4 regions of the Paenibacillus sp. sptzw28 genome follow, and region 4 is predicted to be linked to each of the others. Evidence: riboswitches for the same ligand, from Rfam matches in the RefSeq annotation. Region 4 holds a riboswitch; each other region holds the start of a gene.
The links. Region 4 has a riboswitch for cyclic di-GMP ahead of KZ483_RS22650 (PilZ domain-containing protein). Riboswitches for the same ligand answer to the same signal wherever they lie in the genome.

Region 1 (7,894 bases), 2.1 Mb from region 4:
CTCTGCCGTGTTCGCCGGCACGGGCTGCCTCGATTGCGGCATTCAGCGAGAGCAGGTTAATTTGGCCGGCAATTTCCTTAATCATATCGACCACACCGTTAATTTCACGGGAACGCTCATTCATTTGATGCACCAAGGCGGTAGAGCGGGCGACCGCTTGGGATATCGTATCCATCTGACTGACTGCTTGGCTGACGATCTGTTCCCCTTGACCCGCCTCTTGGGCCATGGCGAAAGACTCATCAGACGATTCCTGGATCGATTCGCTGATATGCTGCATGCCGGATGCCATTTCCTGAATGGCCTTGGCATTCTCCGAGATGACCTTCGTCATTGTCTCATTCCCTGAGGCGATTTCCTGAATCGATGCGACAGCTTCATATATCATATCTGTCGAATGCTGCGTTCTCTTCGAAACTTCATCGGTGGAAGCTTGTACATATGTTGTCGTGTCCCTGACTTGTTCGATCATTTTCTTCAGTTGCTCCGTCATGCGATTGAAGTGAGACATTAATTGGCCGATTTCATCATGGCTCTCAACTAAAATCCGCTTGCTCAGATCCCCTTCCGCCACTGTCCGGGTATGCCCGACAAGTTTGATAAGAGGCTTGGTTATTCTGGTCGAGATAAAGATCATAATCGCTGTTCCGATCAGTATGAAGGCGATGGACAGCACCAAACATATCGTGATAACATTACTCTTCAAGTCCTTAATAAATTTGGCATTCATATCGATGCCTAACATGGAATCCGTTCCCGCAATGGAAAAATAGACGGATTTATGCACACCGTACTCATCTTCATAAATCTTGCTGAAAATCACTTCCGAAGGCCGGGACAACGTCGCAGCCTGCTCGGGAGTAAAGGGATAAGGCGTTAAATAGTCGTCCGTCCCGCTCAAGACCAAAATAACGTCCTGCCCGTTCACTTTACTCATAATATAGACTAATTGCACATTGTCGTTTTTACTAATGCGGTTTGCTATTTCATGCAGTTTCTGATAAGAGTCTTTATCTGTTTTGGCTTTATTGACCAAATCAGCCGTAACGCTGGCACTGTATGTATTCATGTTTGTTTTCAGAACTTGCTCAAAGCTGGGCAACAGGTGATTGTCGATAATGTGCATCGAGTAATAATAGAGCGTTAAGCTGAAGATGATCGAAAAGAGAGAAAGCGGTACAATGGCGGCTAAAGAAATTTTCTTTACGATGGAATCCTTGAAGCGCAGGGCGCTTACTAATTTGGTTGAGGCTGATTTCACGTAATTTGTCCCCTTTAAGAAATATAATAACTGTAGGCATAAATTTGCATAATACTGCAAATTTCAACAATTTTCGCAACAGGCTCAAAAGAAAACTGTAAAAAAAGAGTCTCCTCTTTCTTTACAGTTCCCCGGTCAGGAACTCATTGAATTGGCTTGACCGGCTTGTCCTCTAATTATATAGGAATCCAAATTCAACTTAATCAGCCTATGATTCTCCAGCATGGTTTCGCTGCGGTAAAAGACAACTGCGAACATATTGAATTCCTCCGGCATGACCCTGTACTCCAATATGTTTTGAAAATGTTGCTTGAAGCCTTCATGATTGAATCCCAGAATGTTGTGGCCGCTATCCAGCTCGTATTCCGCACAAAAGAAGCTGTATACCGCATCATCCATGCTTTTGGTGATAGTCTGCCAATCGGGTTTTTGTTGCAGAAAGAAGCTTTCATAGGAGTTGATACCGTAAGCGTGAATCCCTAACTCGGTTGTTCCGCATCCCGCGAACCGGAATGGATTGATTTCCACCGGTACGACGCTGCCTTTGCTCGTTTTCCGCACTTCCGCATGCAAAGGGAAATTGCGGAGCTCCAGCTTCTTGCCGATTTTGGATAAAAACTCGGTCAAGGGTACTAACATTTCCTGGATGACATGCTTGCTTGTATAATATATTCGGTCGCTTGTATCGCTTTCGTGCATAAATTTGCGTGCAAATACATTTAATATGACCGGTTGTCCATCGAAATCGAAATAAGCGTCAATGGCATATTCCGTACCGTCGATCCACTGCTCTATAATTACCTCGTTGGCATTGACTACGTCCTCCGAGTACATGTCTGCGCCTATGGTGAGGGCTTGCCGCGTAGAGCGGATTGCTTCTCTCCACTGACCCGCGTTCTCAACCCGATATACGCCGATGCTGGAATACCCGACCGAAGGCTTGACGATAACCGGGTACGGCAATTTGGCCGGATCGATTGAGTCCAATTCGTTCAAGTGTAAGCTCTGAAAATATAAATCAGGATAATCCGGCTTCATCAACTGACGGAAAGCAGCCTTGTTTTTGAAGATGCCGGCCTGTTGCCAAGCAGGGCGGTTCTGAAGATTTTGACCGAGGAGACGCAAAGATGCTTCGGAGTTGCACAAAAGAGGCTGGGGTTCATGGCTGCTTGTAAATCGGTGAAAAAAAGCTTGTTCTGAGAAACGGTTCAGTTCCGCTTCGTTAGATACGTGAACATCATCCGCTTTTAGAATGGGAACTTCGTATTTGCGCAGCGTTTGAGCCAATACTTCGGAGACATACGGTTTGGTGACGATGATCATCGAATCCCTCTCTCTTTATCGACGCGTGGACCAAAAGCTTTTATAACTAAAAGCGCCAGTGCCACAAGTCGTGAATTTGGTAACCCGGCCATCATAGTTCATAGAACGTTAGACCCGTGGCTTTGCGTCCTTGTTTTTCAACAAGTTTGCTTTTGACAAATTTCTATTCCAATTCCTTCCGACAACATCAATTATAATACCGTTTTGTCAGTACTATGTAAACATTTTGCCTTGCCGCTCGAATACTTCCAACTTGGACGAATGCTTTTATTCTACAAGTCCATCATCTCCTTCGTGGATAAAAATGCAAAAATCGCACACTGATTATATCGGCAATAAACATTGAAAAGATAAGGTGACTTTAAGTAACTTTGGGGTCACTCTAAGTCACCTTATCAAGCTGCCTATTCCAGCAGGATAGCCGACTCTCTATCATCAATGACATATGGGATGCCAAGATGATTGCTCAACAAGATGTTAACGGTGCCCTGAAACAACTCGATCTGAACAAGGTCGTGATCACTTTTCGTTCAATATAGGACCCGACAGTATCACTCGCCTGAAGGCTCATCACGGTCAGCAGCTTGATTGTCTGGATTACACGTAATGATTATTTTCTCGTCATAAGTGGTGAAGAAATAGATTTGGTTATTGAAAAGAAAGTTCCAGCAGATGAAGAAAAGGGTTTGTATATATGAATGGGATTTAACAACTGCTTAAAGGAGCTGGATAGATAATTTTCATTTCTTTTATTATTTTTATCGTCTTACCAAGGTCTGGTCATTTCAGCTAACGGGAGTTCAACCATTACACAGCGGCAGCCGGCCAAACGATCGGCTACTTTTTTAAGTTTTGACACCCTGGCACACATGTGACCCACCCCGCACGCCAACGGTCATTTTGCTGTAGAACGAAAATAAAGTAATAGACTGGAAAATAAAGTTGTAGACTAAGAAAATAAAGTTGTAGACCAGGAAAATAAAGTCTTAGACTAACGATGCATCATTAACCGAGGGACGGTCAGATTTGTTTAAAACCAGCGAGACTGAGCAATTGCCAGAGGTCGCTCTTTTGGCGAACCGAAGAGTGTGGCTGATTAGGAAACTATCTGCGCTTGGAAAGTAGTATTTGCTGTTGGGTAAAGTAAAATTCCGCAAAAAATATCAAAACAGAGCGTTCCATCTGTCGTAAAGTGAGTATATCGATATGGAGGCATTAAAGTGGATTATAAGGATTTGGTAATCAAGGCCATTACCTATATTGAGGATCATCTGACCGATCAGAGCTTAAGCACCAAGGTTATGGAGGCTGCGGGCTATTCGCCGTACCATTTTCACCGGATCTTCCTATCGGTTACGAGAAACTCCGTCTCGGAGTACATACGCAAGCGAAGATTGACACAAGCAGCATACGATTTATTTTATACCAACCAAAGGATCATAGATATTGCCATCTTGTACCGGTTCGAGTCTCAGGAATCCTTCGCCCGATCCTTTTGGAAAATGTTCTCCATCTCGCCTGGACAATTTCGAAAGCAAAGGGACATGAAGGACACGCTGTTCCGGGCAATGGAGAAGCTTCCTTTGGATGAAGTGGGGCTACAGCATTTGAATAAGAGCGTCTCCCTCGTGCCAGCTTTTGTCTGCCTGAATAAGCTACATCTGGTCGGCATGTCAATACCGGGTGTCAATTCGGACGAGGTCGGAAAGCTATGGCGGAGCTTTAGGCAGCGTTTGTTTGAAATTGAGCGAAAGCCGGATACGGAAGACATATTTTATGCGGTCATTGAACTTACAGGTAGGCAATGGGAAATCACGTATATCGCTTGTGTCGAGGTGGCTAGCGAGGAAAGTGTAGTTCCCTTGGGAATGGTCGCTAAGCTGCTCCCAGTGGTAACTTATGCGGTTTTTACTCATAAGGGGACATTATCGAGACTCAACGATACGTTCCAGTACATTTATGAAACGTGGTTACCCCAGTCAGGCAGCGTTCGTACGAATTGCCCGGAGTTTGTGCGTTACGACCATCGATATCTAGGACCGATGAACGAGGATTCGGTATTAGACATATATATTCCCGTTGGCTCGCCATATTAGGAGCATGTAACTCAAGGAGAGGAAGAGATCAAGATGAACAAAATAGAAGACATTGTTGAAGTATATGCAGGTTGCTGCGAGGTACAAATTACCGACAACGCATTGAGGTTGACCGTTCCCATGATCGTGATGTATCCGACAGATGCACCGGAACAGACTGATAGGATAGGGCCGTACTCGTTGGAGGTGGCCAGAGACGCAGCGCCGCTGGATGGTAAATTTAGGCTAGTCCTCATTTCACACGGTACAGGCGGTTCACCGCTTGTGTACCGGTCGCTCGCTCGGCATTTGGCGCGCTGCGGCTTTATCGTTGGCCTGCTCGAACATCCATTCAATAACCGCAACGATAATAGTTTGGAAGGTACTGTCCAAAACCTCACCTATCGCCCCCGGCACCTTCGCATGGCAGCCGACTGGTTTTTTGAAGATGAGAGGTTTAAGGGGCTTCTCCAACCGGGTGGCCATTCGGTCATCGGGCATTCCATGGGGGGCTACACCGCGCTTGCAGCAGCTGGCGGCATCCCGACCTCCTTCCCTACTGAGAGCCCGGATGGGAAGCCGCAGCAGATCGATGTTCCTTATGATTCACGCATCCGGTCCCTGATTTTGCTAGCCCCGGCGTCCGTTTGGTTCCGTAATGAGGGAGCATTAAGCAACGTTCGGCTCCCCATTCTCATGTTGGATGCCGAGCAAGACCCTTACACACCTCTTTTTCACGCGCAGATCATCATGAATAATAGTGTTGCTGAACCGCAAATGATTCGCTACCGGACGGTGGAGAATGCCGGACATTATTCCTTCCTGACTCCTTTCCCAGCTGAGATGATTTCACCAGCCTTTCCCCCCTCGCAAGACCCGCCCGGCTTTGATCGCTTGCAATTTCACGAAACGCTGAAGGCTGAAGTAGTAGAGTTTCTGTTGACTTAACATTAGGAACAATCACTTTCCGTCGACATCAAATGTTAACTAAGAGTTCGATTAAAACTAATCGTTACGCTAACTGGGGAATGTTAGTTCAATATCAGGCTGAAACAGCAGCGGCATTCTAAGACTTTATTTTCATGTCTTAGTCCGCCGCTGCTTACTTTATTGGAACAGTCTAAAACTTATTTTGCGAAGGCTGCCAAATTAATAATTAAAAATCCACATTAGATCAACAACTCCAGTCTAGAACTTTATTTTCAACGAACATTTGCCAAAATGTGAATATAGTGTGTTAACCAGTTAAAGGGGGTTTTGCCATGGGTGCAAGGGTTAAGTATAGGTCGTCTGACGTTGATTTGTTGGCGCGGCTTATGAGGGGCGAGGCACAGGCGGAAGGCGAAAAGGGTATGTTAACGGTTGGCGCTGTCGTGATTAATCGGGCCGTAGTCAGGTGTTCGGACTTCAAGAACGTCAACAATATTAATGATGTTATTTATCATTATATGAATGACGATGCCATGTTCGACGCCATATTAGAACCCGATTTTTATCTGAAGTCACGGGAACGAGAGCGGCGGCTAGCTGAACAGACCATAAAAGGCTGGCGAGAATGGCCTTCAAAATACTCGCTGTGGTATTTCAACCCGTGGGGGCCAACATCTCAAGCTTGTCCCGCAATGTGGTACGGTCAACCGCTCGCGGGTGCTTGGAAAAATCATTGTTTTTACCAACCTACAAGCATGGAATGCGCGGAAATTTACCGATAAAAAGCTTTATTAGGGCGAATGCCATAAGGCATTCAATGCCTGGTATGCCATCGACTACGAAAAGTTGCCTTAAAAGAAGCGCAGCCTCTTCTTGATAAGAGTCCTCACCTGACTGTGAAAAAATAGGTGATCAATTAAAAGTAGTTACAAATCCAAACTTTAAATAATCAAGGGTGAGCTTTTATCAAATTTCAAGTAGTATCGGAAGAAGATTAAGCTAACGGAGAACGTTAGCTCAATAAAACAGCGTCAGTCTAGGACTTTATTTTCTCGTCCACGGCTGCCGCTGTTTTCAAAGTTGTGGCCAGTCTAATACTTATTTTACGAGATCTGACGGTTTTATAATTCGAATCCGCGTGGGACCAACTTATCCAGTCTACTACTTTATTTTCTTTTCACATCAATGATCGGGAACATATCCGTTCAGACCGACAGGATTGTCCATCAATCCCTCAGCCGCCCGGTCCGTGCAAAAAATAAATCAGGTCGCGGAGAATACCGTGGTATTCACGCGGGACGTTTCCGCAAGCGTCCAAGAGCAATACGCAAGCACGGAGGAAATTGTATCCTCCGCGAATATGCTCAGCAAAATGGCTCACGACTTACAGGATATCATCGAAAAATTCAAGATTACTGGTTAACTTACAGGTGTACTGCTTCAATAATCCCATACGCAGATAAATTAAAAATACCCAATTGACATATCGTGAATTATCGATATAATAAAAGTATGGATCCTATTGAAGTGTTTAAAGCGTTGTCTAACGAGTCCAGGCTGCAGATCTTACAATGGCTCAAAGAGCCGGAAAACCATTTTATCCCCCACGAAGGAGTTGATATGAGAAAAATTGGGGTTTGCGTTAGTCAAGTGACAGATAAGCTGAATATGACACAGTCAACGGCTTCACAGTATTTGTCCATTCTTCAACGAGCTGGTCTGATTCACACGGAACGTATAGGAAAATATACGTATTACAAAAGAGATGAAGAAAATATACGTAAAATTGCAGCGTTCTTTAATGGTGAACTCTAATTTATCCTGAATACTTGATACGTATTCAGTTTTTTTTCACACAACATATCGATATATCGAGATATGTATTAATTTAAATGTATTTTAAAAGTTAATTTGATTAAAAATAACAAAATGAGTTTTAGGAGACGTGATCTCATTGTCTAATACGTGGAAAATTTATATTTTGGCATTGGTTAGTTTTTTGGTCGGTACATCCGAGTATGTTATTTCCGGCATCTTAGATACGATTTCGGATACGATGGGTATTTCGGTTACTTCGGCAGGTCAGCTTGTAACGATTTTTTCCTTCGTTTACGCCATCTTTACTCCGATCCTCATGGCGTTGACGGCAAAAGTGGAAAGGCAAAAACTGTTGGTTACGGCACTCGGCATATTCGTGTTAGGGAATGTTCTCTCTTTTGTTCTGCCTGGATATGAACTCTTTGTCGTAGCCCGCATCATCATGGCTTTAGGCGCCGGAATGGTCGTGGTAACAGCATTGGACATT
Region 2 (7,894 bases), 510 kb from region 4:
GCCGATTCGTTTGTGGGAGCGGCCAGAGCGGACACCGATGATCTGGTGCTGTCCGCCGATAGCTTCGGCTGTACCAGACTCCAGGTCTGGGAAGCCCTGGCCATGGCGGTGTGGGAGATGTTCTTGGTAAAGCTGTCGATACCATAGGGAAGACCCATGGCGGAGCCCACTGTTACCGCCCCGTCATCGGCGCCTGGAAGAAAAGCATGGGCAAACCAGCTGCCGGTAAACCACCCATCGTCACCTGTACCGGCGGACATGTAGGTTATCGTTGCGTTGTTCTCGCTTCTGCTATCCGTTTGAGCGCGGAAGTTCGCCATATATGAAGTTTGCAGAGAATAGACCGCGTCGTCTTTAAGACCAAGGATCGCCGCGAGCCAGGAAGCCCAGTTGCTGTAAGCGATGTCGGCAAGCTCCGAGCCTTTGTTCGGTGTAGACAGCTGATGGACCACGTTTACATATGGAGACGCCCCGTAATAAACAAGAGCCGTTTGTGAGTCAATGCCGCCCTTGGAGTGAGCGATGATATTAATCTTGGGAACGCCATAGTAGGACGCCGTTTTGCGGATCACATCAGCGAGGACCGGGCCGTTCGTCCACATATTGCCCCCTGCTCCCGCAGAATCCTTAAGCTGCACGAAAGCTGTTCGGTAGCCGGCATTGTAAGCGGCTTCATAATAACCGTCCGAACCCAGCCAGCGCCCGTAATCGGAATGCAGACCCTGCACGAACAAAAGTACGGGTTTCTCCGGTGAAGCCCGCGGCGGTACCGCTCCCGTATACCAATCCCCGAAGCTGCCGTAAGCATTGTCATTGTGCAGTATGGGGGCGGGTACCTCCGCCTCAGCCCGCGTCAGCCAAACGAGTGATAGAACGGTGGCCAGAACCAATGCTGCTGCCAAGTTAATGAAGCAACGCTTCAATAGAACCGATCCCCCTCATCTCAAAATTTGTTTGTTAAGCTGGACATACTGTCGGGTTCGATTGCTCTCCCCCTTACACTTTATGACTCGCCGGCGATTCGTGACCCGACTTTGCCCCTATGTTAACAGGCATAAAAAAAACCTTATTTCCAGGAAGACGGCAAGCTGTCCGAATTCCCAAAAATAAGGTATGAATCAACCCTTTATACAGAGATCGTTTTTCTGAAAATAATTCTGCAGATAAACCGCTTCATTTTTATATCCCGAGAGCAGCCTCCGCAGGATTTCGAAATCGTCTTCGGGCTCCTTCTTGGTTTTCCGAAGCTGCAATCTCCATTTCTTTTCTACGGGGATGATCATTACGGAAGAATGACCGCCTACGGCAGTAGCAATTTTTTCTTTATCATAGAACAGCTCTATCACCTGGCAGGGGTGCAGTACGCTTGAGAATGCAAAGTATGAACCTTCCGCCTCCAGCTCCAAGGCCTGTTCGAGCAGTGCGTTTGTTTTTTCACGGGTAAACGCGGGCGGAGAGGCCAGCTGCTTCGCCCATAATAAGATCAATCCTTTCTCTTCATATGTGAACATGAAAGCAAATGCATAGAGAGTATAAATCCGGTTATTGTACATGGCCTCAAGCAGTTCGATTTCTTGCTTCGCGATCGGCCTCAACAGCGTAAAATCAATAGTCATCGTCTTCGCTTCCTTGATAATTGGCGCGACATACGTATCAGGATGGAGATCGAACAACACATGACTGGGTTCACTTTGGGTCTGGATCATTAGCGGGTTAAACTCCGCAAGCCGGCTCATGTTATCCGGATCTAGTTTCATTGTTCCGTGTGTTTCCCGGCGTACACATTCGATCAACAAATCTGGCAGCATAGGAGCCCTCCTCGTAAACATGTCTATTTGTCTATCACCCTTGAGCCGGTCCATCTTGGCAGACCTTATTGGGGAACGAGCTCCCTGCCTGCCGCTTGTTCTTGGTAACCGGGCTGTAAAGAAGCAAGATTCAATACCCTCATAACCTTGTTTAGCACTTTTCCGGTAACGGAATCATCGCCTGCCTCGATTTTGGAAATATGAGCCTGATTCGTCCCAGCCATCTCGGCGAGCTGCTGCTGCGTCAATCTCAGCTCCACGCGGCGGGCGAAAACCATACTTCCAATCATGATCGTAAAGCTGTTTATCTCCGCTGCCATTCCAGGATTATTTCGGCCGCTGGCATGGGGATGGGGATCGGGAAAGTCCTGGTCTAATTTGGCACCTGGCACGCTGCATCAACTCCTTGTTTTATAGAAGCGAATACTATTATATTCCATATCTGCTCCCATTATATCAGAAGCGGTATAAATTATCAAAAAATTCAAACGGCGGACCATAACGAGAACTCAAGCCCTCAGGTAGAGAGTGTCATTATCGGCAAAAAAACCGCCCGTCTCCCAGCCGGGAAACGAGCGGCAATATTTACACTGTAGAACTCCAGATTCATGTTTCCGGTACCGGCTTGTCATTTCCATAGATAGGCTTCGCCGTATATTTGGTTACAGGTGCGGTTGTATCGATCCGGAGAGTTATCGGCTTTGTCTCCCGGTTAAGGAACCAGTCCATGCCGGTGTATGACAGACCATAGTAGGGACGGTGATCTTTGTGCCCTGTCCAGTTGTGCTGGTCCCATCCTCTTTGTCATACAGCTCCCAGAGTGTACTTTTTATACCGGATAAGTCATCTGTGGCAGTGTTCGTGATGAATGTCCGTTTTCAAGCTTCCGCGACGCAGGTTCCATCATGAATGAACGGGACCTCGTCCTCAACTGAGCAATTGAAAAGAAATCACGTTATTTGCGGTATGGTAAGATGGACTCGTATAGGATGCGATAACCTAATGGAAGAGGTGTTGAACATGCAAAACCGGAATTACACGATGGTGCAAGCAGGTCTGTTCGAGAAGCTCGGAAGCGTTACGGAAGCTCCTGCCAAGGGGAAACTATTTTTGAAGGAATCTCTTGGGTTAACCAGCATGGAGGTGTCGCTCAATCAGCTGCCCCCCCGGGGGGAGGTGCCTTTCTATCATAAGCACAAGGAGAATGAGGAGTTGTACGTAATTATTCGCGGCCGGGGGCAGGTTCAAGTTGACGGCGAAATTCTCGAGGTGACGGAAGGAAGCGCCGTACGCATGGCACCGCAAGGTGTGCGTACCCTGCGGAATACGTCCGAGACAGAGGATTTGTACTTTATTGTCATCCAGGCCAAGGAACACAGCTTGACCCAATGGGTCATGACCGACGGCATTATTCTCGAAGAACCCGTGAAGTGGTGATTTAACGAAGGGAACAAAGCTTTCAGTTCAGATAAAAGCCCTGAGCCCGCTCACCCCTAAGTTGAAAATTTTTATTCCTTTGAACGTTCCTCGCATCTTTTGGAACAGCAAAGAGGCAGACGCCGAGCCGGCACTGCCTCTTAAATATATCTATCATTTGTTCGTCGCGTGGGCTGCGCGCATGGCTGCGGTTTCCTCTTCGTTCGGTCCGTAGATGCCGGGAGCCGTAAGTCCCGCTTGACGTATCAGAATCGTCATCTGCCCGCGGTGATGAATTTGGTGGCGTTTGGGGTATTTTATCAGGAATAGCCTTAGCATTTTATACCTTGTATTCGTTATCGTATTCGGTACAATGGTTGCAAGGTGTGCCGCCAAGCTGGCGTACCACGAGGGCGTACCGCTGCTGTTTCGAGTTCCGTTACGTTACTACAAGAACGTTTACGGAATGGGGCTGAATTTCAACTGTAAGATCAGATTGCGCATTCCAATGTAACGGCTGTTCGATGACGCGAACCTGCTCTTTCCCAATATCGTTGTAAGCATCTTTCGAATCGCCGGTCACACTATAAAGAACGGCATTCGAATGCTGCACTGCACTGCCCTTGTATTGACGGTCGGTGCGAAATTCGCCATTCCAATTACATCGCTGTGTTTGAGACACTGATTTATAAAACAAGCGGTAAACACAGTATCCGCCATTGTGTAGCTGGAATTGATGTCGTTTTCATCCCTCGGTGTTAAATAATCCGCGGTTCCGGAGTTAATATGCGATGATGAAGATTCCATTCGTCATAGGCAATACGAATTTTGCCTAAATAGCCGAGTGAACCGAGCTATAAGAAACCCTTTGCGCATCCTTTTATTATAATGATTTCTAATATAGTATTATAATCAAAATAGTATAATATGCCTATTTTAAAATATAGTAATATCATGTAAATTGACAATATACGACAACAGAATATTTCGTACGATAATGGCAAACCCGCTGAAAAGCGGCGACGCAAAGCTATAGGGGCTAAGGCGGAAAGCACCACCATTCGCTATGCCTGCCAGTTACCGAATACGACGGCAGCCTCCGTCTATTCATTCTAATAATGCTGATGGGAGGTTTTTTGTGCTGCTTAAAATTAATTAAATCGTCTGGCAGGAAAGAAATGTGAGTATTGGAGTTAATATTTTCTCAAAAGTCGGAAAATTCAGAATTAAATCCATGCACTTTTTGCGCCAAGGAGGATTTAAAATGAGCAGTGGGAAGATCAAGGTTGCAATTATAGGCAGCGGCAATATCGGGACAGACTTACTAAAAAAAACGATGAGATCGCCTCATTTGGAGTGTACACTGTTTGTGGGTAGAAACTTGGAATCGCCCGGGATGATTATAGCCAGAGATTTAGGAATACATGTTTCGGATAAAAAAATTGATGCTATTGTAGATTACGCTCATATGTACGATATTGTTTTCGATGCCACTTCTGCATTTTCTCATGCTCAACATGCAATAGTTTTTAGAAGGCTTCGAAAGTTTGTTATAGATATGACTCCGTCAAAAATTGGGGAAATGTGTGTTCCTGCGGTAAATTTAAGTGAATGCTTGACGCTTGATAACGTAAATATGGTTACATGCGGGGGACAAGCTTCCGTACCGGTAGCGTATGCGATCGGACAATCCCATGAACGGGTCGAATATATTGAAGTGGTATCCAGTATTGCTTCCAAGAGCGCCGGTCCGGCTACAAGATCCAACCTTGACGAATATATCGAAAATACGGAGGAAGCGATCCGAAAATTCTCCCGATGTAATAAAGCTAAAGCTATTATTAATTTAAACCCCGCAGAGCCTTGCATTGACATGCAAACCACCATTTATGCCAAGGTTCATAATCCCAATCTGGAGCTGCTTCATAGAAATTTGAACCGAATTATTTCTAAGATGCAATCTTATGTTCCAGGCTATCAATTAATTATCCCTCCTACTATAGAAGACGGCCGAATTGTAGTAATGATTAAAGTGCAGGGACTTGGAGACTACTTGCCCCCGTATGCCGGAAATCTTGATATTATCAATTGTGCCGCCATTGCTACTGCAGAAGAGTATGCTTCAAAGCTGGCGGGCATAGAGAAAGGGGCGTAATCCAGGTGTCCACGGTTCTAATCAGTGATCCAACCCTAAGAGACGGTTCCCATGCCGTACGTCATCAGTTAACCAGAGAACAGATGTATAACTACATGCTCATAGCCGATGCGGCAGGTATTCCGATTATTGAAGTCGGGCACGGCAATGGCCTTGGAGCATCTTCATTGCAATTAGGCGAATCTCTTGTTCGGGATGAAGAAATTTTTGAGCTGGCGTCAAGCACTTTACGTCATACGAAAATAGGAATCCATGTTATACCGGGTGTAGCTACGATAAACGATTTGAAAGCAGCGTTAGACCTGGGTGTGCATGTTGTCAGGGTCGCTTCTCATTGCACTGAAGCCGATATCACTAAGAGGCACATTGAGTATGCCTTGGATAGAGGGCGGGAAGCTTATGGAGTATTGATGATGAGCCATATGGCGTCTATTGAATTACTTACGCAGGAAGCGTTAAAAATGCAATCGTATGGGGCACACGGTGTAATCATTATGGATTCTGCCGGAGTTTATTTGCCGGAAGACGTTATTGAGCGGGTAAAAGCACTCACCGGCACAATAAACATACCTGTAGGGTTTCATGCACATAACAACCTAGGCCATGCCATAGCAAATTCGGTTGCAGCTTTAAGTGGAGGAGCTAGAATACTGGATGGTACGATTCGGGGATTCGGAGCCGGGGCTGGCAATGCCCAATTGGAGGTACTGATCGCAGTATTAAATAGATTGGGCTATACCACTAATATTGACTTATCAAAGCTCCTTGAAGGAGCAAACATTGCAGAGAAGACAATCATCGAAAAAGTACCGACTATCAATTCTACAAGTGTTATAAGCGGATTGGCCGGCGTATTTTCAGGCTTTGCAAAACCTGTTGAACTCTTATCCCAAAAATATAATGTAGACCCCCATAAAGTATTTATGGAGTTAGGAAGAAGAAAAATTATTGCCGGTCAAGAAGATATGATTATTGAAGTTGTACATGAGATCGCCGAATCAGAAGCTGTGGTCTCCAACTAAGTAAGCGGAATCTTAAATAAAGGGTGATATTATATGATGACAGATCGGGATAAAGTAGAAGTAGCCTATCCATTCAAAGGTGTAGAAAGAAGAGTGCTGGCTTATAATAACAAACTAATGCTTGTTGAACATTTAATAGCAAAAGGATCCCTATTTCCGCTGCATAGTCATTATCATGAACAAATCTTTTACATTACAGAAGGAAAAGTAAGGGTTATTTGCAACAATGAGGAGTACGAAGTAAAGGCCGGCGGGAGCTTTGTAATTCCTGGCGGGATAGAACATAGCGTATACGCTATTGAAGACACGGTTTCATTGGATATTTTCAATCCGGCCCGTGAAGATTATATGCCGCAGATAACTGTTTAAAATCAAAGGAGCAAACAATCGATGGATTTGATACTCAAGGGAAAAGTTGCGCTCATCACCGGTGGGAGTAAAGGAATCGGCCTTGAAACAGCGGTAATGTTTGCCAAAGAAGGCGCTATGGTTGCGATTTGCGCAAGAAATGAAGAGCAATTAACTACCGCTGCTGCGCATATCAGGAATCAATCCGGATCTGATGTACTTATGATAAAGGTAGACGTAACGAAGTCCGAGGATTGCGAAAAAGCGGTCGCCGATACTGTACTGCGCTTCGGTCGGCTGGATATTTTAGTCAATAACGCCGGAACCGCCGCTGCGAAGCCGTTTGAACAGATAGATGACGCGCTGTGGGCATCTGATCTGGATTTAAAGCTGTATGCTGCCATCCGCGTCTCTCGGGCCGCGATCCCTCATTTACGTAATGCCGGTGGAGGTGCAATCGTCAACGTCACTACTTCCTGGGCCAAGACGCCCCCTGCTTCGTCCATGCCGAGCTCTGTAAGCCGCGCCGCCGGGCAGGCTTTGACCAAAGCGATGAGCCGAGATCTGGCACCGGAGCAAATCCGGGTAAATACCGTATGTATCGGGACGATTCGAAGCGGGCAGATTGAGGAGCGATGGAAAAGGGAGGAACCGGGCCTCACTTGGGAACAATATGCCAGGGATTCCCGCCACCAGATTCCGCTTGGACGAATCGGAAATGCGGACGAGGCGGCCAAAGTCATTGTGTTTCTGGCATCCGAAGCGGCTTCCTACGTAACAGGGACCTCGATTAATATAGACGGCGGATCAGGTCCTGCTTTGTAATTAAAGCTCCAACCACAACGGAAAAATCATATCCCGTTATGCGGGAATCAAAGGGATGAGGGGGAACGCAATTTATACAATACAGCGTAATTGGAGCATCTAACAAGCATGCCAGTCTTATCATGGATAGCTTCCGAAGAGCGACAGGACAATCTCTTCTGGATGAACCGGTCTTTGCCGGCGCACCGTTTAAGCAATTGTTTCATGCTCCCTTCGTGGTGCTATCCCACGGAACAGAGGGTGATCCGATATTGAATTTTGGAAAGGCGGCACTGGAGCTATGGGAAATGAGTTGGGAGGCGTTTACACGCACACCGTCA
Region 3 (7,894 bases), 1.3 Mb from region 4:
CTATCTCTTTTTTACTATTTTGCCCAATATGGGCCTTCTTCTTTACAAGGGTGCAAATTACCGACCAATCGCTCCAGCATGTCCGCAAACCGGCCCAGCTCTTCGCCGGTGAAAGGCTTGAAGGTGGATTCGTTGCTTGCATTTCCCGCTTCGATCAGGCGCTCGACCGTTTGCGTCCCCAAATCCGTCAGCTTCACCCGGGTGATTCGCCGGTCATCGGCATCCTCCCGGGTCGTCACGTAGCCGCCTTCCTTCAACCGCTTGATCATTCCGGTGATGTTCTGCTTCGTAACCAGCAGATTATACGTGAAATCCTTCAGCGACCGTTCTCCTTTTCTGTACAGCTCGCCCAGGATGAACCATTGCTGCACGCTCGATAACCCGACCTCACTTACAAGGTCCCGGCCCACCCGCTCCAGCAGATTGGAAGCACGGTATATGTTAAGAATAATGGCTACGCGTGTATCCATGCACCCTCTCCTCTGCAATATTAGTCAATAGATTGACTATAAGATATCAAATTCGCGCTACCCTGTCAATCGATGTAATTCAATGTATAATCTGTCTTCCCTATAACAATGAAGGCTCCGCCGTCAGTGCGACAGCAGAGCCTTCCAAACCGGTTTTTACGCATATCAGAGCCGGTAATCGATCTCCAGAAACCGCTCCACCTCGGTTTCCCACCGCTCCTTCACGAAAGCGACGTGCAGCGGATGGGCGTTGTACGTATCGTACTCCTCCTTATTGGCAAATTCCATGGAGAAGCCGTAATCATACTCGTTCTTCGGGCTGACCTGCCGGTATACTCGGAAGTTTTTCACCACGGGTATGGATGCAAGAATCGAACGGCCGTCTTCAAGAAACCGTCGTTCCTCTTCGGACCCTTTCGCATGCTTCAAACAGAAAATGACTGAATGCTGAATCCACTCTTGGGACATGGAAATCTGCTCCTTTTTTCTGCTTAGTATACGATAGGCGCCGGAAATAAACCATCCTGAACGTAAAACATCACTAGACCTCGGCTGCGGCCCGTGTTCTGAATAGCCTTCCATAATTCCGTTGCAACGGTATATACTTGTGTAGGACAAACTTTCCGGAAAGCGGGTGGCCTAATGGGCAGTAATGCAAAAATAGGCGGCGGCGGTTTTCATCATGTCGCCATCCGAGTGTATGATTTCGACGCGACGGTACGTTTTTACTCCGAAGTTCTCGGTTTTCAGGAGAAAGTGCGCTGGGGCGAAGGCAGCAGCCGGGCGATTATGCTGGACACAGGCGACGGCAACTACCTCGAGGTGTTCGCCGGCGGGACGGAAGGCGCTAAGCCTGAAGGCGCTTTTCTGCATCTGGCGCTGCGTTCCGATGATGTTGATGGCGCCGTGGAGCTTGCCAGAGCTGCCGGTATGGAAGTAACTGTTGAGCCCAAGGACGCGGTGCTCGGCGGCATTCCCGTGCGTATCGCCTTCTTCAAGGGTCCGGACGGCGAAATTATCGAGCTGTTCCAAAGCACCGGCGATGTTTCCCTGTAAGCGGGCTGCGCCGAGCTGCTTATAAAAACAGGCCCTGATTGCCGTTAGTGGCGGTCAGGGCCTGCTTTATACTTTATTGCGACCTTACATAATTACTTCAAGTAATAAATTTATATTTTATAAGTGCTGCTTTTATGTCACCGGGTACAAGCAAAAAAATAGAGCCGCCCCTAAAGACCAGCTCCCTACCGCCTGCTATTCTTTTAAAAGCTCCACAACCTGGGCCGCATCAACCCCGCCAGCTTCCGCGTGATTAAGCAGCGGGATGCCATGGGGACCCGGTATGTATTTAAGTCCAGGGTTATCGGCAAGCATCGCCCGGACAATATCGGTTTTCCCCAGCATCGCAGCCGCAAATAAATCAATGCGGGCTCCATGGTCCAGAAGGAATTGTGCGATGTCTTTCCGCCCCATATGCGCCGCGGCTCCAAGAGCCGTTTCCCAATCTCCGCCGCCCCAATCCCACGCCGCATTGATGAGTCCAGGCTCCTCCTTTAGCAGCGTTTTAACACGGTCCAGATCGCCGTGCGCATTACCGACAAATTCCTTGACTAACTCCGGCAGGATTGATTGTTTGCTTTCCACTGGGCATTCTCCTTTGTAGATGAATTAGATTTATAGCAAGAGAGCAGCTGACTCTTGATGTCCTTTGGAGATGGCCAGATCGTATGGGGTCTCGCCGTTATAAGTAATAGCCGTTTTATCGGCATGATGCTGCAGCAGAACCTTAATCATGGACTCCCGGCCAAAGTATCCGGCAACATGCAGGGTATTGAAGCCCTGCCGCCATTTCCCCTCACACTTGGCGTTTACATCCGCTCCATATTGAATAAGCACCCTGACGATATGCTCATAGTTACCGGCAATAGCCGCATGTATCGCCATATTGTTCAAGTTACCGTCTTTGCTTCTCCCATTTACGTCCGCGCCTTGATCCAGAAGGAAGACCGCCGTCTCTTCGTTCCCGAAATGTGCAGCTAACCCGAGCGGAGTAAAGCCGTCTGAACTGTAACCTGTTATCAGATCGGGCGACTGTTCCAGCAGCTCCTTTACACGTTCTGTATGGCCGACTGCCGACGCCTCAAAGATGTTCAGCTGCGCCCCATTGTTGATAAGCATTTCCCTGATATCGTTTGCACGGTAATAGGCAGCCATAAGCACTGCCGTTTCGCCTTTATTGTTGCTCGCGTTCACGAGAGCCGCGTCTTTACCCAGGAGCTCTGTGACCTTCTCAATGTTGTTTACCTTTACAGCTTCTATCATTTCATTCCTGAGCCGCTGCACGTTATCAGCCAGAAGCTCAGCTTCTCTCAGTAATTTTTCCGATGATTGAATGCCAAGGTTCACAAAATGCGATACTGCTCTTGAGCGGTTCGATTCAAGTCCTGCCTCAACAAGCAGGTCTACAGCCTTCAATGAAAGCTCGTCCAGCCTGATTGAGATAACGACGCTTTGCTTTTTAGTTGCCATTAAGCTGAGCTCTCCAATTTGTAATTTAAATTACAATATTACAGTATCATTGTGTCCTTCAAAAATCAATAAGAAGTTTCCAGAGCCTACAGAAGTATCGTAAATGGCACAAAGAGAGGACTAAGCAGGTGCTTCGCCGGGGCTTATTGCATCAAGGATTAGAGGCTGGATATTATTATGGTCTTATATTACAATGGGGCGGCACAGCGGGAAGAAGCGGCTGAACAATTGTTGTATGCACTGCTCACGTATTTCCCATTTGCACGAAAAGCAATAAAGGAGGAGGAACAGGATGTCCGGACAGAAAATCAAAGTTGTTTCTTACCGACCCGAGTGGGCTTTGGAGTTCGAGCACGAGAAAGCCCGGCTTCTTGAAATCATGGCCCCGCATGCCGCCGCCTTCGCATATCCTCCCCATCGATGGACTTTATGAACGAAAGGAAATTCTATTTCGCGATTACCTGCGGGCCGATCCCGGCTTAGTTAAACAATACGGTGAGCTTAAACGCTTGCTGGCCGAACAGTATCATTCGGACCCCGATGGCTACACCCGCGCAAAAACTGACTTTATTCAACAGGTCGACGACCTTGTCCGAACACAGAAAGGACTGCCTCTCCGGAAAGTGTGGGAATAAACTGACCGCCCTGCAGCTCTTCAGGACAATCACTGATAGCATCATTCTGCAGCATCGCCAAAGAAAAGCGCACAAAGGGCTGCAGCAGGTCGGATTTACAACCTGCTTCAGCCCTTTGCCCCTGTCCGGCCTATGTCCCATTACTCGCTCTTCGCTATAACTCCTTGCCGCTTCGTTTATGTTCTCAAACTCTCATCGTGCGGACTCTTTCATCCTTCCTCTCGTCTTCTGCAAGCGCTGACTGAACAAGCTTCGCAATTTGGGAGCCAATACGTAATCGACACCGAGCTTGCCTGCGTTTACGCCTGCCGCGAGGATAATAAAGCCTAGAAGCGCCATCCACGGGTTTATGCTGATCGAGCCGGCAAACAGGTAACTGAAATTCATCATGATACCGAACAAAGCCGCTGCTGTCGTCAAACAGCCAATAATCAATCCCAGCCCAACCAGAAATTCGCCCCACGGCACAATCAAGTTGAAAATTTTGATATTCGGCAGTGCAAAATTTTTCAAAAACGATACATAGTTTGAATAAACCAGCTCATTTGACCCACTCTCCATAATCGGCTTCGCAATCGCACCTTTCACAAAGCCGCTTGCGTCGAATGGTTTCGCTGCAGTAATCTTGCCCCAGCCGGCGGTGAGCCACTGCCAGCCTACATAAAGCCGAACAATCGTGAGCAGTATCGCGGCGTACTTATTCTCCCTCAACCAATTCATTATCTTTCACCCCCTCCTGTCATAATCGAAGTAGAAACGGGCTGTCTACTTACTACAGCTAACGAAAGGAGAGGAGGATCGGTTTGCCGAAACCAAACATTTGTTAATATTCGTTTGTCGACTACTTCTTGCTGTTTCTCATTGCCGCGAGCAGCTTCACGTCCTCCTTGCCCTGTTCGACGAAGCGCCGATAATCCGGGGAACCAACGGGAACGAGCGCCATTTTCCCTTCAGCATTGAAATGAATCCCCCATCCGTATTTCTTAGGAAGCATGGATGCTCTTAGGCAAGGCATCGGTTTCTGGAAAAATTCGTCCCTGATTTGGGTCCCCTTCGCCGCCAGCTCCTCTTCGGGAATGTTTTTGTGACGGATATGCACTTCATACAGAAGGTCCTCTGAGGTGTATTTGTAGGGATGATTGGCGATCAGCTCAAACTCGATTCCGGGCTTCGTTCTTCCGCTCTTCTTATCCGGAGGCACGATGCCGTTCTCTGCGGGACAATCGGCCGCCACCATAATAAACGTATCGTAATAATTCAAGTCCATATTTGACACTCCTCAATAAGCAGTTTTTCTCATTATATCCCCCTTTCTTGACAATATCAGTCAGTGATTTTTGGATTGAGAACAAATCTATACGGTTTTAACATACTCTTTGAGTTCATGGCCGGCTGCGCTCTTGTTTACTGCTTTTTTTGGAAGCATGCAGCGGTCGGCATCTACATAGATTCGTTCAATATCTACCGGCTTGAATGTTTCATCAATTTGAGAATAAACCCATATAATAACCAACTCATCCGAAGTACTTGCATTTTCGAGCCGGTGTGCAATACCTGCCGGAATAAAAGAAGTATCGTAAGGTTGTAAAAGGGTCCGCTCCCCTTCGACATCGCAATAGGCGCTTCCTTTTAATATGGTTACGGATTCTTCTACATTATGAATATGGCAGGCTAATCCCAAGCCCGGCTTGAAAGTGGCTAATCCTGCAATAATTGTTTTAGGACCCATTTCCTTCGTTAACAGTTCATGAAAATGGACACCCTCAACAATCTCAAAAGGCTTGATATCTATGTGTTTGCTGATCATTGGCCCATATATGTGCTTTTGCATGTGTTTCACCCTTCCCTAACTTATACAAAGGTTAATCTAAGCAATCAAATTGAACTTCGCACTTACCATCAAAAGCATCTCTTCCGTCATTTTCCTCAAGTCGTATTCTGCCTTAAAGCCCCACTCTTGTCTGGCTGCGGTTGCATCGATCGAATTTGGCCAGCTCTCTGCAATCCTTTGCCTGACCGGGTCGACATCATAGCTCAGTTTAAACATCGGTATATGCTTTCGAATCTCCGAAGCAATTTCCTCCGGTTCGAAACTCATAGCGCTTACATTGAACGAATTTCGGTGTTTCAGTTTTGCAGCATCGGCTTCCATTAAAGTAATGATGGCATTTAATGCATCAGCCATATACATCATATCCATATATGTTTTTGGCGCAATATAGGAAGTATAACGCGCATGCTTAATCGCTTCGTAATAAATCTCAACGGCATAGTCCGTCGTTCCCCCGCCAGGAGGAGCAACATAAGAAATAAGTCCGGGAAAACGAAGCCCCCGCGTATCAACTCCATATTTGTAATAGTAATAATCACAAAGTAATTCACCGGCGACTTTATTTACGCCGTACATCGTTGTCGGGCGTTGTATCGTATCCTGCGCCGTATTGTCTTTTGGCGTCGTTGGCCCAAATGCACCGATTGAACTCGGGGTAAAGAACTGGCAGCCGAGCTCTTTCGCCACTTCCAATGCATTGATAAGGCCGTCCATGTTTAAATGCCACGCATGAAGCGGGTTTGACTCGGCCGTAGCTGACAGCAATGCCGCAAGATGAATAATGGAATCCGCCTGATGCTTTTTGGTCACATCGAACAGAGCTTTTGAATCTGTAACATCCACTATCTCAAACGGCCCTGTTTGAACAACATCACATTCGGTTCTTCGAATATCTGTAGCAATTACACGATCGTATCCGTAAATATCCCTCATTTTCATAATCAATTCCGATCCGATTTGCCCGAGTGCTCCGGTGACAATAATTTTCTTCAATGTAATTCCTCCAATTAAAGTCCAGATGTAACTCGATTTTATTTAATAATCCCCTTCTCTTTCCCCGCTTTTGTCCGCTGTGCCCGCATCAGCGGGAGTTTTCTCATCGCTAACGAGTGTTTGTTCGTCATTCACCTCCCTCAGGAATAAACTTGTCGTATACGAAAATTTAGACAACAAAAAACCCCACATCTACTTGCATACTCATTAATAGACGGAGGTTCCCGTCGTATTCGGTAAACTGGCTGGCATCATGGAAGAATCGTCCACCTTAGCCCCTATAGCTTTGCGTCGCCACTTTTCAGTGGGTTTGCCTTTGTCGTACGATATTTTAAATTGTCGTATACTGTCAAATCTATAAGTTTTTAATACGTTTGCAAATAGGACCTTTTAACTATTTTACAAAATAAGATTTAAGTTCAATTGCCTTAACACCAAAGAAGGCTGCAGCAGTGTACCCGATGGTAAACTGTCACAGCCCTCGAAACCCGCGTCTTGTGCCGCCTCTCGGCGCTTACTCCTGCCCTGTCGCGATGGGATTCTCGCGATTCGAAATCCAGTCGCTCCAGCTTCTTACTCCCCCACGAACCCCTACTCTTGAATAGTCCCAAGCCGAACGGAATGCTAACAAAAGGAAAAGTGAAGCAAGGTAGCACCCGGAAGGATGTGAGTGACAGCAAGCAGGCTCCAATGCTGTTGTTTGCAGCCTGTTGGCAGTTGTTTGCGTCTACCCCAAATGTTGACTCAAAACGAATTGCGCTAGAGTTGTGAAATCCAACTAAAAAGTCAAACTGTCAATAATAACTCCATGGCTGCACGTTCCTTATCCGCAATCTCGAGCAAAAGCTCGGAAACCTGGTTCAGTACCTGATGGTTCCCCGTTCTACCTACATGGTCGATCAAAGAAGATACGCTTACCCACAATGGAGCGATTTCCATAAACAACCAGTATGCCTGTACTACTTTCGAGTCTCCAAACAGATCCACGCATTCTTTTAGAAAATCCCGATATAGATTTCGAAACAAAGCGCCACCGGTTCCCGCCCTTTCCATTAATAACGCAGTCAAGCATAGATCTTGCTCAAAGTTCTTACTGCGAGAAGGCCACTTCAGGATTTCACTGCTCATTTTTATAATGCCTTTGTTCCCTATATTTCGAATTGGCGGATTCAAGTAGTCATGTGCATTCTTGGTTAAGGATGATCGTATTGCGGGCACAAGAGGTGGAAGGGTGACGATCGGCTCGATCGTAAAGGAGCGATTCCTGGAGCTCATAGGCCCCCTTGCGTTTCTAGCCATGGCCAAATGGGTCAAACGCGTCGACACTAGTCCACCCTGTTGTCTTGTATCCGCCATGTAGGCGTATTCGTCATCCATGCCATATATCACCGCATAGTGGGCGGCAAAATGCACTTTGTTCGTGAAGTAATCCAAATAAT
Region 4 (7,894 bases):
TGCCGGTCATTCCGGGGCTGACATCTACAGGCATTGTAATATCGAATTTGTACTTCGTATTTTCCATTCGCAAACACCGTATGTTCGATATTATTAAAATCGCCCAGCAGGATGTCGCCGATACGATGTCGGCCGGCGTAATCGTGATGGACGAGCAGGATTACGTTATCGAAATGAACCGGGCGGTAAATCCCGAGCTCCGTATTGCACTTGGACATCTGTTCGATATGGAAGCGCTTCTTGAAGCCTGTGCGCTTAGCGATCTTGAAGAAGAATTCCTGCAAACCTATCGTCTTCATCCCGAGAGAAGGATTCAAGCCGACATCGCGGTCCGGCAGCCGGACGACAGTTTCGTCTATTTATCGATGCATGTCGCCCCGATTATGATCCAGCAAAAAATGATGGGAAGAGTTATTACGTTTCAGGACGATACCGAGCTCAGGAGACTGATCGAGGAATCCTACGCTCAGTATGAAGCGCTTCAAGAAAGAAACCGTGCTCTGCTCTATATGCAGGATGAGTTGTTTCAAGCGAATCAGAAGCTTGAGCAGATGGCTGTCACCGATAGCTTGACCGGTTGTTTCAACCGCAGATATTTGATGCTGCAGCTTGAACATGAAGTGATGACGAATTTGCGTTACCGTATACCGTTCGCTATTTTTTTATTCGATATCGATTTGTTCAAAACGGTCAATGATACTTACGGCCATCTGGTCGGTGATGAAGTGATACGCCGAACAGCCGAGATCGTCCGGGGAGCCTTAAGGCGAACGGATATACTGGCAAGGTACGGCGGTGAAGAGTTTGCCGTTTATTTGCCTCATACTAACCGCGATCAAGCTGAAGTCTTGGCGCAGCGGATCCGTGTGGCGGTGGAAGACAATGAAATAGCGGCCGGCAAGGAAAAAAACAGTGTCTCGATCACAATCAGTATCGGCGTCCTCGCTGTCGAAGCGCAGCATGCCGAGGAGGTCGATGACGCGAAAATATATTTGCGCGAATTGTTTGCGAAAGCGGACGCAGCCCTTTATGAAGCCAAGAGGGGCGGACGCAACCGGATTGTCAATGTCAGTTGATGGGGGGAGCGGTATGTATTTCGCGGGACGTATTACTGCAGCAGCGGTTACAATCGGGACCATTACGTATATGGCCGGACTCGGTTATTGGATGAAAGATACCTCCGCCATGGCTGCATCTTATGCCTTCGCCGGTGTTTATGCCGCCGCCGCCCTTCCGATTGCGTGGCTGCTGGGGCGCAAATACGATTTGCTTAAGTCAAACTCAACCATCGACTGTATGACGGGTCTGTACAATCGCGGCTTCATAGAGGCAAACTTCCCTAAGCTTGTTAATCAGGCGCAGCGCAAACGCAAGAAATTAACGGTGCTGATCTTGGACGTAAACGATTTCAAAGAGGTCAATGACCGGTTTGGTCACGAGCAAGGGGATCAGGCGCTTAGGCTTGTTTCCGAAACGCTCCAAATCTGTGCCCAGCGGGGGGAGATTTCGGGTAGATGGGGCGGCGACGAATTCATCATGATTTGTCCTTATGCGGACGACAGATTGCTTGAGAAATTACTGCAGCAGCTGCAGGAAAAGCTTCTTAGGCTTTCGGTCATTACCGGATTTGGCCTTTCGGTATCTGTTGGAAGCGCATCCTTTCCGGAGCAGGGCAATCAGTTAAGCGAGCTTGCTCATACGGCGGATAAACGGATGTACGCGGACAAAAAATCACGGAAAATGAAGCATGCCGAACCTGGGATGATGCAGGCGCAATAAATAGAGAGCAAGCCACTAAAGGCGGGAGCTGCAGATGCGAAAATTAAATATCCTTTCCGCAAGGCCGGGAGACAAATTGGCTAGCCCTATCTTGCAGGAAAACGGAAATATACTGCTCGGAGCCGGCGTGGAGCTTAATGAACGGTTCATCAAGCGCCTTAAATCGCTCGGAATCGATATGCTGTATCTCGATGATCCCATGACGGAGGATATCGAACCGACGTCGGCTATTCGCGACGATACGTGTAAGCTTGCCACAGCTGCGGTATTCAAAACGATGAATACTCTAATGGAACAGCCGGCCGCTAAGGGCAGAGCCATTGCTCCCGAGATGGGAAGAACTTTCCGGCATGTTTTCGGTGATATCATGCAGGACCTAATCGCCAGGGAAGACGTTCTGGTAAGCCTGACCAACATTCAAGTTGCCGACGGTTATTTGTTCCAGCATTCGGTAAATGTGGCTATATTGGCCGGTATTATGGGACTTGCCAAAGGGTATAACCGGACTCAGATGGAAGAACTGGGAATGGGTGCGCTGCTGTTCGATATTGGTATGACGCGATTGCCCAAAGAGCTGATAAATAAAATATCGCCACTTACCGCTGCAGAACGGGCCACGATGGAGAAGCATACGGAGGAAGGATTCAATATTCTCAGGGCTCAGCATGATATATCTCTTCTGTCCGCGCACTGCGCCTTGCAGCATCATGAGCGGTATGACGGCTCTGGATATCCGCGAAAGCTGAGTAAGGATGCCATTCATGAATATGCGCAAATCATCTCGCTGGCCGATGTATACGACGCACTAACTTCACCCCGTCCCCATAGACGACGATACACGCCGACAGAAGCGATCGAATATTTGTTTGCGGCAGGAAACACATTTTTTGATCTCGAGCTGATCCGGACATTTTGCAAGCATATATCGATCTACCCGGTTGCAACGACAGTACTTCTCAGCTCAGGCCAGATTGCCGTCGTGGCACTGAACAATCCGCTTGCGCTTCATCGGCCAAAGGTAAGGGTGCTTCGTGAAGCTGACGGAAGTCCGCCGCCAGCCCCGTACGAGATTGATCTCAAGGACCAGAACTGCCTGATGATTATTAAAGAAATGTAGGTAAACTCCACAACTGCATACATCGACAATAGCAAACTTGCTGAAAGGCAAGGACGCAAAGCTAAAGGGTCTAAGGTTCAATTTTGAACGAATGATAGCCTGGCTGCCGAAATGACCCGCCCATTCTGGGTGACAAAAGCGGCTCCGTGGAAGCAGCTTTTTTTATTTTAAAAAACAGCTTTACGAAGCTGCGTTTTGCCCACGCAAAACCCCAAGTGTATGCTTACGAAGCTGCGTTTTGCCACGCAAAACGCTTAGGAGGTCCCGAAGTGATACTGAATGCGCGGAATAAGCAGAGATACGGGGTAGAGAAGGCCACCTTCACCGAGAAGGCGCTTATACTCAGTCGGACGGTCGTCGAGAAAGACGGCTATGTTTCAACCGGGGTTCTGTCTCATATCGAAGGTGAAATGATGGAGATCGAGATGACGGAGTTCAAGTCGTTCGATCTGGGTAACCCAGTCGACTTGACAATCTATTCACCGGTAGGTATTCACCGGCTGCAATCGACTGTCATCGGCAGGGCTGAAGGCTCCATCGCCGTTCTTTTTCCGTCGCGGGCACTTGTCGGGCTCGAAGAGAAACGCGAAGCACCTCGCTTGGAGATCGGGCATAACGGAACGTTGAAGCGAACCATTTCTGAAACAAGAGAGCTTAAAGACGGGCCGGAGACGTTTGAATTTACCGAATCGATCAGTTTATATGCAAGAAATATCAGCTGCTCCGGTATCGGATTTATCGTTTCCGAAGGACCGAAAATACTTGTCAGCGAAGTCGTCGAGGCAACAATAATGCTCGGCTCGGAATTTCATTGCTCGCTCGAAATCATGCGCAGCGAATTCGACGGGGGGCAATCGTTTTATGGAGCCCGCTTCTGCGAACTGGACGCTCACCGGCAGCGGGCGCTGAGAGCGTTTATACTGCGTGAACAGGTAGCCTCCTACTATCGCAGGAAAGAGGAGAAACCAGGGAAAGAGCGCAGTTAGCATTTCAACCGATTTTCGAAATGCTTCGGAATGATTCGATTAATATACAGGCGCCCGAAGGTCATCGTACCCGGGCGCCTGTCTCTGTTTAATCTTTGGTTATCGATTCACGTTTCCTTATGATACAATCGGTAATAAGAAGGTAGAATCTGGGATATTTCACATCGCCGTAGAAGGGGATATCAGATGCCGGCAATAGTTGTGGCTATCGCTTCATTGTTATTCGCGTTCATGCTTGCCCATTCGGCTTACAGATACGGTATGTTTTTTGATGTGAATTTCTATAAGTGGGAATGGGTCATGATGTCAGTTGCGGTTGGATGGGCGGTTGCCGCAGAGACGGCAGGACGCATCCGGATTCGGCGGCAGACGAAAAGCCCGACTCTTGGATTATCGCCAGGCAGTTCAGCGCGTGCTTCCGTTCTCCCAGGCTGGTCATCCGTTCCGGCAGAAGCCTACGGCCCGGTCGCTATTTCGCTGCTTTACGGGTTATCTTTGTTGAATGAGCCCGCTTCCGTGCTGGGCACTATCGAACAAGCAATAAGATGGTCGGCATATGCCGCCTTCCTTATGACCGGGTATATGTGGTTCGGATCCGGACGCCATCCCTTCTTATTGGGGGCGGCGCTGCAGGCGGCAGGCCTTTTCGTTATCGGAGGAGCCTTGGCGGGGTGGATGGGGTGGATTTCGTTTCCAGAAATGATCATGTTCACGGGTGATAATCAATTATCCTCCGTCGGCGCCCGGCTTGCCGGATTTATGCAATATCCGAACCTGCTCGGGACGGTCGCTGGAGCTTATTTGATTTGGCAGTGGCTGCTGCTTGCCCGTGCCGGATCGCGTGCTGCGTTTATATCCGCGGCGGTGCTGGTCATACCGGCCGCGCTTACGCTTCTGCTGACGGAGTCGCGGGGCGCTTGGCTCTCGGCTGCGGCCGGCTGGCTTGCCGGTTTGCTGCTGGTTACGCGGCCTGAGCGGGTCAAGTGGCTTATCTATTCAGCCTGGACAGTGATAGGCGCAGGTGCGGCTTACCGTTTCGCCTTGGAGGCGGGGCTGCGGAGCGGAGGGGCTGCGGGTGCGGCGGGTATGTCAGCAACGGTTCTGCTGCTGGCCGTTCTGTTAACAGGTGCCGCAGGATTTGCCGTTATTCGGGCGGCTGTCTCCCGCCGGTCCGGACGACGGCTTGAAATTGCCGCATGGGGAGGCTGGTCCGGCGCGATCGCGGCCTTGGCGCTGATCCTTCCGTCTGTTATCCACGGGCGGCTCAGCGGTCATTTTCAAACAGCGGGCGCCAGGTCGATGTTCTACCGGGATGCATGGCTGTTATTTAGGGAGGCGCCGCTGCTGGGACGGGGAGGCGATACGTGGCGGATGCTGTTTACAAGAATCCAAACATATCCGTATATCGGAAACGAGGTACACAGCGGTTATTTGGACATGCTGCTGAATCTCGGACTTATCGGCTTGATCGTTTTCATTATCGGTCTTGGACTCCTTCTTCGCCGGGTATGGATGCGCGACCGGACAGGCGTTGTTCCAATCGGCCTGCTGCTGATTCATGCGGCAGTCGATTTCGACATGTCCTTCGGTTATTATTGGCTGCTGCTGTTCAGCTGGATTATTTATTACTCCGCCGGTCCGCTTCCCGGCGGCGATCAAGTAGCGGTGAAGCCGCTTTGGCGAACCGGGGGCAATAGGGCGTATACGGCCCAAATCGCCGTTGCATTGACGGCCGTCGCCCTATTCACCGCTGCCGCTGCCTATGGCTGGCGGTTTGACCGTGCGGTGCAGCACCGGGCGGAGGCCGTCGCGCTCACCGGCGAAGCGCAGGCGGCTTCGCTGCGCTCTGCGCTCAGTGCGAATCCGTATTGGAGCCGGATTCGCATCGAGCTCGCCCAGCTGGCGCCGCCGCAGGAGAGAGCGGCGCTGCTGGCCGCCGGACTGCGCTACGAGCCGCAGTCCGTGCCGCTCTTGCGGGCGCTCGGCCGCAGCTATGCCGAGCGGGGCGACGCCGGGCAGGCCGCGGCATACCTGCGCCTGGCGCTGCGTTACGATCATTACGACCGCGACAATCAGACCACCGCGATCGTAACGATGAATGAGCTCGCCCAAAATATGCGAGCTGCCGAAAGACCGGCTGACGCCCGCTACGCCGCCGAGACGGCGCTGGCGTTCTTCGCTGCTTTTCAATCGCAAGGCGAAGCGGCGAAACGGGGCGGACGCGATTTCGACGTCACGCCGGAATCCAAAGCGGCAGCTGCCGCAAGCCGCCGGCTCCTTAATGAGCTCGCTCCCGCCTAGTGGCAGTGAACCATGTTGGTGCCGGGAAAGTAGAGAAGTCATGTACCAACGGCGCCTGCAGGATTTGGAGAAGAAGGGGATTAAGTAAGGCATCCAATCTCAATGAACCAATCGGGACGGCCTGAATCTTCAGTCGGCCCCGGGTGGAACGGTTAAACTCCGAAGCGGTCCATGGGGTTTTCCCCTTTAAGGATTGACCACGGACAAATAGGCACATATTATATGAGGTTTGTCCATGCCATTAAAGACGCCGCTGCATAAGCTGTATGATAGCCGCTCCATCTGTTCGCAAGCAGCGATGGCAGCAACCTTTGCGCTTATGCGGTTCCTACCGAGCATATCCCTCATACACGAAAACAGCAGCACGGCTCCCCGATGGAGCAGTGCTGCTGTTAATTGTTTGATACCGGAAATCCGTCATATGTCTGCTTCTGATCACCCGGAAAGGCAATTTTATTATGCCCGCTTATGCCCCGAAAGCGTCCCGAAAGGCGCTCCGAAGCTTATTTGGCTCGACTTCCCACAGTTCGGCTATTTCCCCGCTAACGTTCTCGTCCCACCAATCGGCGAGGAGCTTGCGGTTGCTGCCGTTCTCATGGATCCAGGGCAAATTTAGCGCTACTTTCTCGAAATACAGCTTTTCCGCTTGAGCCATCCGCTCTTTGGGAACCCAAATACCGAGCCGCTTGACAGTGCGGTACAGCTCGTTTTCGCAGGCGCGTCTGATTTTCCGGGCGGTTGGGTAGCCCGTTTGATGTTTTGGGGGTGAAGGTTTCATCGTAAACGACTCCTCTCACCCCTATATATGCGCCCGGACTGTGTCCGGTCACTGCAGTGCTTCTATTGAACGACGATATAGCCGACCATAGGCCCGCCCTGGTCCATTGTGGTGTGTGTGAGACAGACGATCGGGTAAGTGCCTTTCGTTTCGGCCGAGAAGCGGACGGATGTCGTTTTGCCTTTGGTTACCTCGCCCTTGACCCCGAGCCCCTCAATTACGAATGGATGCGACGCCCCGTTTATTCCGGTTATCCGCAGCTCCACCTGCTCGCCTGCATTTACGATAAGCGTTCCCGGATCCCATCGGTAAACCTCGATTTCTTTGCCGTCCGCCGTCTTCGATTGAAACTCGCCGGTGACGAGATGGAAAACACGCTCCTGGGGCGGAATGGCCATCGCCGTTCTGGTCTGGTTCCATTTTAGGCAGGCGGCTGCAATAAACAGCACAAGAATGAGGATGGCAAACAAGCGGATTTGCTTTTTGCTGACTACAAAGATTTTGGCCATATGGAACATTCACCTTCTTTTCTCGTATGATTACAGCTAGTCTATGCCTGGGCTTGTCAGCGCATGACTCATATTGGAGGCCTGTCTGGAAGTATGCTAGAATACCGATAGAGAGATATTTTTGACATAAAAAAATATTGGGATGATGGGAGACGGAGAATGAGCTGGATTCATGATCTGATTAACAATCTGCTGCAGTGGGTGGAAAGCTTAGGGTATTTTGGTATCTTTATCGGACTTGCGATTGAAGTCATTCCAAGCGAAATCGTACTCGGTTTCGGCGGTTATCTGGTGCATCAGGGCGAAATCACCTTTCTTGGCGCAGTCGTGTTCGGCACGCTCGGCGCGGTGGCGCAGCAGTGGATTTTGTATGCGATCGGCCGTTATGGCGGTCGGCCATTCTTTGAGAAATACGGCAAATACA

Region 1: it holds a riboswitch for cyclic di-GMP, as region 4 does, so the genes downstream of both, KZ483_RS04335 (ATP-grasp domain-containing protein) here and KZ483_RS22650 (PilZ domain-containing protein) in region 4, are expected to answer to the same signal.
Region 2: it holds a riboswitch for cyclic di-GMP, as region 4 does, so the genes downstream of both, KZ483_RS25325 (acetaldehyde dehydrogenase (acetylating)) here and KZ483_RS22650 (PilZ domain-containing protein) in region 4, are expected to answer to the same signal.
Region 3: it holds a riboswitch for cyclic di-GMP, as region 4 does, so the genes downstream of both, KZ483_RS00625 (L-threonine 3-dehydrogenase) here and KZ483_RS22650 (PilZ domain-containing protein) in region 4, are expected to answer to the same signal.

The regions. Positions count from the first base shown of each region.
Region 1 covers NZ_CP080545.1:915,943-923,836, forward strand. The annotation lists gene KZ483_RS04330 (methyl-accepting chemotaxis protein) at 1-1,261, opposite strand, end outside; gene KZ483_RS04335 (ATP-grasp domain-containing protein) at 1,397-2,584, opposite strand; cyclic di-GMP riboswitch class I at 2,660-2,745, opposite strand; gene KZ483_RS04340 (GyrI-like domain-containing protein) at 3,805-4,680, shown strand; gene KZ483_RS04345 (alpha/beta hydrolase family protein) at 4,714-5,607, shown strand; gene KZ483_RS04350 (cell wall hydrolase) at 5,922-6,371, shown strand; gene KZ483_RS04355 (ArsR/SmtB family transcription factor) at 7,102-7,404, shown strand; gene KZ483_RS04360 (MFS transporter) at 7,544-7,894, shown strand, end outside.
Region 2 covers NZ_CP080545.1:5,444,938-5,452,831, forward strand. The annotation lists gene KZ483_RS25290 (esterase/lipase family protein) at 1-902, opposite strand, end outside; gene KZ483_RS25295 (hypothetical protein) at 1,119-1,808, opposite strand; gene KZ483_RS25300 (helix-turn-helix domain-containing protein) at 1,874-2,200, opposite strand; gene KZ483_RS25305 (cupin domain-containing protein) at 2,811-3,245, shown strand; gene KZ483_RS25310 (DinB family protein) at 3,399-3,584, opposite strand; gene KZ483_RS25315 (hypothetical protein) at 3,664-3,906, opposite strand; gene KZ483_RS29220 (alpha-L-arabinofuranosidase C-terminal domain-containing protein) at 3,804-4,031, opposite strand; cyclic di-GMP riboswitch class I at 4,214-4,309, shown strand; gene KZ483_RS25325 (acetaldehyde dehydrogenase (acetylating)) at 4,489-5,379, shown strand; gene dmpG (4-hydroxy-2-oxovalerate aldolase) at 5,385-6,401, shown strand; gene KZ483_RS25335 (cupin domain-containing protein) at 6,435-6,770, shown strand; gene KZ483_RS25340 (SDR family NAD(P)-dependent oxidoreductase) at 6,792-7,574, shown strand; gene KZ483_RS25345 (MEKHLA domain-containing protein) at 7,664-7,894, shown strand, end outside.
Region 3 covers NZ_CP080545.1:143,106-150,999, forward strand. The annotation lists gene KZ483_RS00580 (MarR family winged helix-turn-helix transcriptional regulator) at 15-470, opposite strand; gene KZ483_RS00585 (Dabb family protein) at 636-938, opposite strand; gene KZ483_RS00590 (VOC family protein) at 1,113-1,526, shown strand; gene KZ483_RS00595 (ankyrin repeat domain-containing protein) at 1,722-2,111, opposite strand; gene KZ483_RS00600 (ankyrin repeat domain-containing protein) at 2,142-2,996, opposite strand; gene KZ483_RS28255 (hypothetical protein) at 3,289-3,429, shown strand; gene KZ483_RS28980 (GrpB family protein) at 3,386-3,631, shown strand; gene KZ483_RS00610 (DoxX family protein) at 3,824-4,351, opposite strand; gene KZ483_RS00615 (DUF6157 family protein) at 4,473-4,898, opposite strand; gene KZ483_RS00620 (cupin domain-containing protein) at 4,986-5,438, opposite strand; gene KZ483_RS00625 (L-threonine 3-dehydrogenase) at 5,499-6,455, opposite strand; cyclic di-GMP riboswitch class I at 6,688-6,780, opposite strand; gene KZ483_RS00630 (BtrH N-terminal domain-containing protein) at 7,242-7,894, opposite strand, start outside.
Region 4 covers NZ_CP080545.1:4,931,472-4,939,365, reverse strand. The annotation lists gene KZ483_RS22665 (histidine kinase N-terminal 7TM domain-containing diguanylate cyclase) at 1-1,076, shown strand, start outside; gene KZ483_RS22660 (GGDEF domain-containing protein) at 1,066-1,779, shown strand; gene KZ483_RS22655 (HD-GYP domain-containing protein) at 1,814-2,896, shown strand; cyclic di-GMP riboswitch class I at 2,917-3,007, shown strand; gene KZ483_RS22650 (PilZ domain-containing protein) at 3,166-3,882, shown strand; gene KZ483_RS22645 (O-antigen ligase family protein) at 4,069-6,183, shown strand; gene KZ483_RS22640 (dehydrogenase) at 6,650-6,961, opposite strand; gene KZ483_RS22635 (cupredoxin domain-containing protein) at 7,024-7,470, opposite strand; gene KZ483_RS22630 (undecaprenyl phosphate transporter UptA) at 7,630-7,894, shown strand, end outside.